2 regions of the Variovorax sp. 350MFTsu5.1 genome follow, and region 1 is predicted to be linked to the other one. Evidence: riboswitches for the same ligand, from Rfam matches in the RefSeq annotation. Region 1 holds a riboswitch; the other holds the start of a gene.

What was found. A riboswitch is a leader RNA that binds a small molecule or an ion and turns the genes downstream of it on or off. The one in region 1 is predicted to bind cobalamin.
Region 2: linked by a shared signal. The riboswitch ahead of ABL843_RS12535 (TonB-dependent receptor) and the one ahead of ABL843_RS17210 (TonB-dependent receptor domain-containing protein) in region 1 are both predicted to bind cobalamin.

What each region holds. Positions count from the first base shown of each region.
Region 1 covers NZ_CP157620.1:3,790,297-3,794,717, reverse strand. Annotated here, with positions in the region: gene ABL843_RS17225 (cell division protein ZapA) at 1-282, opposite strand, end outside; gene ABL843_RS17220 (hypothetical protein) at 279-503, opposite strand; gene ABL843_RS17215 (ClcB-like voltage-gated chloride channel protein) at 618-2,339, opposite strand; cobalamin riboswitch at 2,394-2,650, shown strand; gene ABL843_RS17210 (TonB-dependent receptor domain-containing protein) at 2,747-4,421, shown strand, end outside.
Region 2 covers NZ_CP157620.1:2,781,876-2,786,296, forward strand. Annotated here, with positions in the region: gene ybaL (YbaL family putative K(+) efflux transporter) at 1-1,624, shown strand, start outside; gene ABL843_RS12525 (hypothetical protein) at 1,647-2,051, opposite strand; gene ABL843_RS12530 (hypothetical protein) at 2,206-2,430, shown strand; cobalamin riboswitch at 2,524-2,825, shown strand; gene ABL843_RS12535 (TonB-dependent receptor) at 3,068-4,421, shown strand, end outside.

The DNA of each region.
Region 1 (4,421 bases):
AATGAGCTGGGCAGCCTTCGGGTCGGTCTCTGTGGTATCGGCTGGCGCGGCAGCAGGCGCGGGTGCCGCGGTGGCGGCGGCCTGCTGCGCGGCGAGGTCGAATGCCAGGTTCAGCGATGCCAGCACCGCGATGCGGTCGCGGGCCTTGACTTTTCCCGCGTCGCGGATCTTGCACATGGCGGCATCCACGCGGTCGACGGCTTCGCGCAGCTGCGCCTCGCCGCCGTCGGGACAGCCGAGCAGATAGCTCTGTCCCATGATCTGTACTTCAATCTGCTTCATGCGGGGGAATCTTCGGAAGGTGGTTCAGCCGGCAGCCGTTCGAGCAGGGCATCGAGGCGCGTGCGGGCCGCGACGAGCCGCGACTTCAGGGCGTCGCGTTCGCGCGTGAGCGCATCGACCTGTTCCTGCAGCAGCGCGTTGGTGCGCTGCACCTCTTCGTGACGCACGAGCAGTCGTTCGACGCGCTCGGCGATCTGGTCGATGGGGCTGGAGGCGGGCATGGTTGGCGATTGTAGTTTCCCGGGGAGGCGGTCCCGCCGAGGCCGGACGCGGCGCCCGGCGTGCCCGGGATTCTGCGGCTTTGGCGCTCGCCGATCAAACCCCTGAGCCGGTGGTCAGGCTTCGCTCAGCCGCACGTAGGTGGCCAGCAGCGCGCTCTTGGCGACCACGCCCAGCAGCACCGGGTTGGCGGCGCTCTCTATCAGCGGCAGCCGCTCGCCCAGGTGGTCGAGGAAACGCTGCAGCGCCTCGCCCAGCCCGGTGTCGGCGGTGATCGGCAGGATCGCCTGCGAGAGCAGGGCGCCGGCCGTCGTCTCCTGCGGCGCCGTGCCGAGCGACGAGAGCGGCACCACGCCGAGATAGCGGTTGTCCGCGTCCACCACGTACAGGTACTTCACGGGGTACTGCAGGAAGAGCCTGCTCATCGCCTCGCGGTCCGCCAGCGGGCCGACCACCGTTTCCGCCGGCTGCACCAGGTCGCGCATGTGCAGGCCTCGCAGGCGCATCTGGTCGTCGCGCTGCGCATTGCGATGCAGCGTGATCTCGTACATCGAGCCCGCGTTGGCCGAGCGCGCCACGAAATACGCGATGACGCTCGCGGCCATCAGCGGCAGCATGACCTGGTAGCTCAGCGTCATCTCGAAGATCATCAATATCGCCATCAGCGGCGCCTGCGTGGCGCCCGCCAGGAACGCGCCCATGCCGACGATGGCGTAGGCGAAAGGCGCCGAGCTCGCCGCTGGCCACAGCGCCTGCACGCCCTGGCCGACGAGCGCGCCGATCATGCAGCCGAAGAAGAGCGCGGGCGTGAACACGCCGCCCACCGCGCCCGAGCCCGCCGTTGCCATGGTGGCGACCGCCTTGGCGAGCAGCACCGTCGCGATCAGTGTCCATGCCCACGGCGTGTGCAGCACCGAATTGACCACGCTGTAGCCGTTACCCCAGACCTCCGGCATCGGCACCGACACCGCGCCCATGACGAGCCCGCCCAGCGCCAGCCGCCACGGCAGCGCGAGCGGCAGCCGCGAGAACAGCGCCCGGCTGCCCTGCAGCGCACGCAGGAAGCCCACCGCCGCGAAGCCCAGCAGCACGCCGAGCACGCAGAACAGCACGACCTCGGTGCCGTGGATCTCCGGGAACGGCGGCATCCTGTAAGGCGGCTGGTAGCCCGGAAGCGCCCGCATCGCGACGTTGGCGACCACCGAGGCGATGATGATCGGCCCCACGCTCTCCATCGCGATGGAGCCCAGCACGATCTCCGCGACGAAGAAGGCGCCCGCGATGGGCGCGTTGTAGGCTGCAGTGAGGCCGGCCGCCGCGCCGCAGGCCACCAGCAGCCGCAGCCGTTCGGCCGGGAAGCGGAACACCCGTCCCAGCAGCGAGGAAGCCAGCGCCGCCAGTTGCACCATCGAGCCCTCGCGCCCGATCGAGCCGCCGGTGCCGATGCTCACCAGCGACGACGCGCTGCGCGCCAGCGTCTGCGCCACCGGGATGCGCCCGTCGCCGAGGACGATGGCTTCCATGTAGTCCGACGTGGCGCTGCGCGAAGCCACGCGCCTGGCCAGCACCAGCAGCAGCCCCGCCACCAGACCGCCGAGCGTGGGGCAGGCGATGCGTGCCCACCATGGCAGTTGCCTGGCCATTGCCACGAGCCCTTCGCCAGGTCCCAGCACCAGGTGCTCGAAGGCCAGCAGCGCCGCGCGGAAGAATTCGGTCGCCAGCGTCCCCAGCAGCCCCGCCACGATGGACCACAGCAGCATCGACTGCCAGCCCGACACACCGAAGAGACGCTGCAGCGCCGAACGCAGATTCAGGAAGACCGAGGCGGGCTGCATCATGGCCGTCGATGTTAGCGGTGCCGCAACTTTCGACTTAAGCCCCGTTGGCCAGCGCATAAAATCACCGCCGTTGGTGCTCGCGCCGTGGTTCGCACGGCGCAGTTCAACGGGAAGCAGGAGTGAACGCCCCGGTTCTTGCCGGAACAAGGCCGAAGCCGCCTGCGCTGCCCCCGCAACGGTCAAGCAGACGGTGCCGCAAGGCGCCAACCCCTTTCCATCGAAGCCACTGGATGCCCTGAAACAGGCGTCTGGGAAGGCGGCAAGGAGTCGCTCTGCCAGCCCGGATACCGGCCAACAAGGCGGCTGCCGCATGCGTCGAAGATGAATGACGAACGCATGCGCGGCCATTGCGCCCAGGCGCCGGCGGGGAGGCCGGCCAGGGGTATTGACGTTCGTTCGCTTGATCCATGATTTCCCGTGTTTGCTCTTTCCGCGGCCGCGCTCCTGCGCGCCGCTTCCGCCACGCCTGCCTGCCGCTGGCGCTGGTTTCCGCCTTCGGCGGGCTGGCCCATGCGCAGGAGGCTTCCACCCTGCGCGAGACGGTGGTCACCGCCAACCGCACCCCGCAGGCGTTGTCGGAGCTCGTGGGAGACGTCTCCATCGTCGACAGCAACGCCATCGAGCGCAGCGGCGCGACCGGCGTGGCCGACCTGCTCTCGCGAGTGCCCGGCATCGAGATCTCGCGCTCGGGCGGCGTGGGCAACACCACCAGCCTCTTCATCCGCGGCGCCGAGACGCGCTTCACAGCCGTGTATCTCGATGGTGTGCGCATCGACTCGCAATCGACCGGCGGCGCCGGCTGGGAAGGCATTCCGCTGTCGCAGATCGACCGCATCGAGGTGCTGCGCGGCCCGGCCGCCGCGGTCTACGGCTCCGACGCCGTGGGCGGCGTGATCCAGCTCTTCACCAGGCGAGGAGAAGAGGGCGTGTCGCCCTACGCCGGCATCGGCTTCGGCAGCAAGGGGCTGCGCAGGATCGAAGGCGGCGTGAGCGGCAAGTCGGGCCTCTTCGACTATTCCTTCGGCGTGGCGCATGAAGAGAGCAAGGGCTACAACGTGCAGCCCGTGAGCAAGCGCAACGTGACCAAGGACGGCTTCACCAGCCCCGACCGCGACGGCTACAACAGCACCTCGGGCAACGTGAAGCTGGGCTTCCAGATCACGCCCGACCAGCGCATCGAGGCCACGATGCTTTCCAGCGACGTCAAGGCCGGCTACGACGCCACGGTGTCCTACAGGACCAGGCTGCCGTTCCTGTTCGCCAACGACATCTCGAGCAACACGCTGCAGACCGCCGGCCTGAGCTGGTCGGCAAAGTGGAACGACGTCTACAGCACCCGCTTGCAGGTGACCGACTCGCAGCAGGTCTACAAGACGCAGCCTTCGTTCTACCGCACCGAAACCCGGCTGCGCGGCTACCTGTTCCAGAACGAATTCCGCTTCGGACCGCACCTCGTCACCGCCACGCTCGAGCGCCGCGAAGACGCCCTGGAGAACGCTCCCACAACCACCTCGAAGCTGCTCTCGCGCGACCGCTCGCAGGACGCCGTCTCGCTGGGCTACGGCTTCGTGAAGGGCCCGCACTCGCTGCAGCTGCACGTGCGCCACGACAAGGACAGCGAATTCGGCGGCAAGACCACCGGCAGCGCGGCCTACGGCTACGCCATCACGCCGACGCTGCGCTTCACGGCGTCGGCAGGCACCGCCTTCCGCGTGCCCACGCTGTACCAGCGCTTCAGCGAATACGGCCTGGCCACGCTCAAGCCCGAATCGAGCCGCAACCTCGAGCTGGGCCTGCAGTACACCGAGGGCGCGACGCAGATGGGCATCGTGGCGTATGCCAACCGCGTGCAGAACCTGATCGTGTTCGACGGCTCGGCCAAGGGCTGCGCATCGTCCTTCGGCTGCTACGCCAGCACCGCCCGCGCGCGCTACCAGGGCGTCACGCTCTCGGGCAGCCACCGCATCGGCGACGTCACGCTGCGCGGCTCCTTCGACTTCCAGGACCCGCGCGACCTCGCCACCCACAACCTGTTGGCGCGCCGCGCTCAGCGCCACGCCACCCTGGGCGCCGACTGGCGCA
Region 2 (4,421 bases), 1.0 Mb from region 1:
GCCGGCGCTGGTGGGCTACCTGCTGGCGGGCGTGATCATCGGGCCCTTCACCCCGGGCTTCGTGGCCGATGCGGGCATCGCGGCCCAGCTCGCCGAGATCGGCGTGATGCTGCTGATGTTCGGCGTGGGCCTTCATTTCTCTCTCGACGACCTGCTGGCGGTGCGCAAGATCGCACTGCCAGGCGCGCTCGCGCAGATCGTGGTGGCCACGCTCCTTGGCGGCGGGCTGGCCATGTGGTGGGGCTGGAGCCCTGGCGCGGCGCTGGTGTTCGGGCTGGCGCTGTCGGTGGCGAGCACGGTCGTGCTGCTTCGCGCGCTCGAGAGCCTGGGCATCCTCGATTCATTCACCGGCCGCATCGCGGTCGGCTGGCTGGTGGTGGAAGACCTCGCCATGGTTCTGGTGCTGGTGCTGCTTCCGCCGCTGGCGGGAACGCTCGGCGACCGGGGCGCGGCGGGTGGCGCAGGCACTGCCGACCCGCTGTGGCAGACCCTGGGCCTCACGCTGCTGCAGGTCGGCGGCTTCGTCGCGCTGATGCTGGTGGTGGGGCGGCGGGTGTTCCCGTGGATCCTCTGGCAGGTCACGCGCACCGGCTCGCGCGAGCTGTTCACGCTGTGCGTGGTGGCGGCGGCCGTGAGCATCGCCTATGCGTCGGCGGCGCTCTTCGGCGTGTCCTTCGCGCTGGGGGCCTTCTTCGCCGGCATGGTGATGCGCGAATCGCAGTTCGCGCACCGGGCGGCGCAGGAGTCGCTGCCGCTGCGCGACGCCTTCGCGGTGCTGTTCTTCGTGTCGGTCGGCATGCTGTTCGACCCCTCGGTGCTGCTCGACCGGCCGCTGCAGGTGCTGGCGGTAGTGCTGGTGATCGTGCTGGGCAAGTCGCTGGCGGCCTGCGCGCTGGTGCTGGTGTTCCGCTACCCGCTGGGCACGGCGCTCACGGTGAGCGCGAGCCTGGCGCAGATCGGCGAGTTCTCGTTCATCCTGGCCGGGCTGGGCGTGTCGCTGGGGCTGCTGCCGGTGGAGGGGCAGAGCCTGGTGCTTGCCGGTGCGCTGATTTCCATCGCCACCAATCCGCTGTGGTTCAGCCTGATCGCGCCGATGCAGAAATGGCTGCATGCCCATTCCTCCTTCGCGCGCGGGCTGGAGATGCGTGAAGACCCGCTGGCCGAGCTGCCCATGACCACCGAGGCCAGGTACCTCTCGCGGCAGGTGGTGCTGGTGGGCTACGGGCGCGTCGGGCGCCGCATCGCGGCCGAACTCGACGCCAACGACATTCCCTACGTGGTGGCCGAGCAGAACCGCGAACTGGTCGAGAAGCTGCGCGAGGCCGGCACCCCCGCCGTTTGGGGCGACGCTGCCGACCCGGCGGTGCTGATCCAGGCGCACATCGCGCGCGCCCGCGTGCTGGTGGTGGCCACGCCCGATGCCATGAACGTGCGCCAGATGATGGAAACCGCGCACACGCTCAATCCGGCGATCCAGACGGTGATCCGCAGCCACAACGAGCAGGAGGCCCGGCTGCTCACGCAGGAAACCTCCGCCACCGTGTTCCTCGGCGAGCACGAACTCGCCCAGGCCATGGCCCGGGACGTGGTCCAGCGCGCGGTGTCGATGGCGGTGCCGGCCTGAAGTCCGGTCAGGCCGGCCCGGCTCAGAGGTCTTCTATCACCAGCGTGCGGTAGCGCTGGGCGATCGAGTAGGGCACGGTGCGCACCAGCTCCATCATCTGCTCGGCCGCCGCGCCGTCCTTGGTCCTGACGAGCAGCCCGGTGTGGCCCTCGCGCGCCAGCTTGGCGTAGGCTCGCACGGTTGCCGCGTCGGTGCCGGCGGACGGCAGCGGATCGTCGGCGATCCTCACCGTGGGCACGATCTCGCTGAGCACGGTCTCGGCGGGGAGCAGGTAGACCTCGTCGCCGCTGACGCCCTTTTCAATCAGCCGGTGGCCGATGCGGTCGGCATCTTCCGCGCTCGGGAACATCACCATCGAGTAGCCGGTGGGGTAGAAGGCGCCACCGATGCTCGAGCGCATGCGGGGTTCAAGGGTGAAGTGCTTCATGCTGCCTCCTGGTTCTTGTGGAAGTCCCTGGATACAACATTAGGTCGCACCCGCAGGGGCCTCTGTAGGAGAACCCCGAAAGCTCTGTCAACCGCCCGCCTTCCTGGCCTGTTCAATTCATTCAGCAGTCAGCAAGCAACGCCATCCTCGCTCCATGCCTTCTCCCAGAAACATCGCACTCACCGTCCATGAGCTGGAGGAGGGGGAGTTCTACTGGGTGCTGATGGAGGCCGTGGAGGGCTCTCCCGGCGACACCACCCATGTCTACGTGCCCCTGGAGGCTGCCCACGAGCCCTACGCCACCTATTCGAACGCGCTGGTGGCGGGCGTGGCCATGATGCGGCGGCTGTTCGGGCCCGACGGCAAGCCGGCCTCCTGAGCCTGGCGGCCGGCTTCGGGGCCGGCCCCCGAGGGGCGCTACCTATAATCCCGCCGTTCCGGTTCGGCAGTTTTCATTGGTTACTCGCCGTTCCGGACCACACGGTTCGAAGGTGCCCCGCACGCCATCCATCTGATCGACGGCGACGGGGTTAAACGGGAAGCAGGTGAGCCGCGCCGTCGTTCTCTCTGGAGATCGATGGACGCGCCGATTCCTGCGCTGCCCCCGCAACGGTCAGCGGATCTGGAACCCCTCGGGCTCGTGCCTCCTCGATTGGCATGGGCAGCCACTGCGCTTGGGCGTGGGAAGGCGAGGGCTTCCGCCACTGCGTGCATCCAACAGCACGCAATGGCACTCCGCAAGCCCGGATACCGGCCTTCGCAACCGCCTTCGGACGCTGCGGGAGTGCGTGTCCGGGCCAGCCGCCTACCGCGCCCGCCGCGGGCCGCCGCAGCCCTTTCGCCTCTTCCGCCACGTCCTTCAACGGTCAGGAGCCTGCGGGGACGCAGGCTGGAGGAGAGGTTTCATGGGTCATGCGTCGCGAGGGAGCGATCGCAGAAGAGCGTCGCCACAACGGCTGCGACGCTGGGCGCGGTTTTCAGGTCTTTCGAGTCTTTCACTGGGTTGGGGGCTCGCCGTGGGCCCCTGTGCGGCGGTCTTCGCGCAGACGCCCGACGGCCAGACGCTCAAGCCCATCCAGGTCGATGCCGAGCGGCACACGCCGCTGGCCATCGACGAGCCCACGCAGACCGGCAGCCGCCTCGGCCTCACGCCGCTGGAGACGCCGGCCAGCGTCGAGGTGCTGACGGGCGACACCATCCGCGCGCGTGGCGACGTCTCGGTGATCGACGCCGTCACCCGCGCCACCGGCATCACCGGCTCGCCCGGTCCGGGCAATGGCGGTACCGCACTGGGAGCGCGCGGCTTCCTGGGCCATGGCTCGGTGATGCAGCTCTTCGACGGGACGCGCCTCTACGCGGGCGCCGGCACCGTCACTTTTCCCTTCGACACCTGGTCGGCCGACCGCATCGAGGTGCTGCGCGGCGCAGCCTCGGTGATGTACGGCGAGGGCGCCATCGGCGGGGCGATCAACGTGGTGCCGAAGAAGCCCGCGCGCGGGCCGATCCGCAATGAAGCGCTGGTCACGCTCGGCTCCGACGCCACGCGGCAGGTGGCCTTCGGCAGCGGCGGGGCGATCAACGACAGGCTCTCCTACCGCTTCGACATCAGCCAGCGCAACACCGACGGCTTCATGCAGCGTGGCGAGGCCGAGAGCCTGGCTGTGAGCGCCGCCGTGCGGCTGGACGTGTCGCCGCAGCTGCAGTTCACGCTCTCGCACGACGAGGGCCGCCAGTCGCCGCAGCGCTACTACGGCGTGCCGCTGATCGATGGCCGCCTCGGCAGCCAGACCCTGCGCCAGAACTACAACGTGGACGACGCCGGGATCAAGTACCGCGACAAGTGGACCCGCCTCGACGCCCAGTGGACGCCCAGCGACGCCGTGACGGTGCGCAACCAGCTCTACCGCCTGGAGAGCAAGCGCCACTGGCGCAACAGCGAAACCTACACCTACAGCGCCACCACCCGGCGCGTGACGCGCGGCGACTACCTGGAGATCGGCCACGACCAGGAGCAGATCGGCAACCGCACCGACGCCACCTTCAGGCATGGCCTCTTCGGCCTCGCCAACCAGGTGCTGGTGGGCTTCGACGTGAACCGCATCGACTTCACGCACATCAACGACTCGCCCTACGGCGGCCGCTCGGTGGTCGACCCCTTCGTCTTCAGCCCCGGCTACTACGCATCGCCGGTGGCCTACACGCCGCGCTACAAGACCAGGACCAGCACCTACGCCTTCTTCGCCGAGGACAAGCTGGCCTTCAACCGGCAGTGGTCGCTGGTGGGCAGCCTGCGCTGGGACCACGCGAAGATCGCGCGCACCGACCTGCAGAACGCCGCCAACAACTTCGGCAAGACCTTCGAGTACGCCA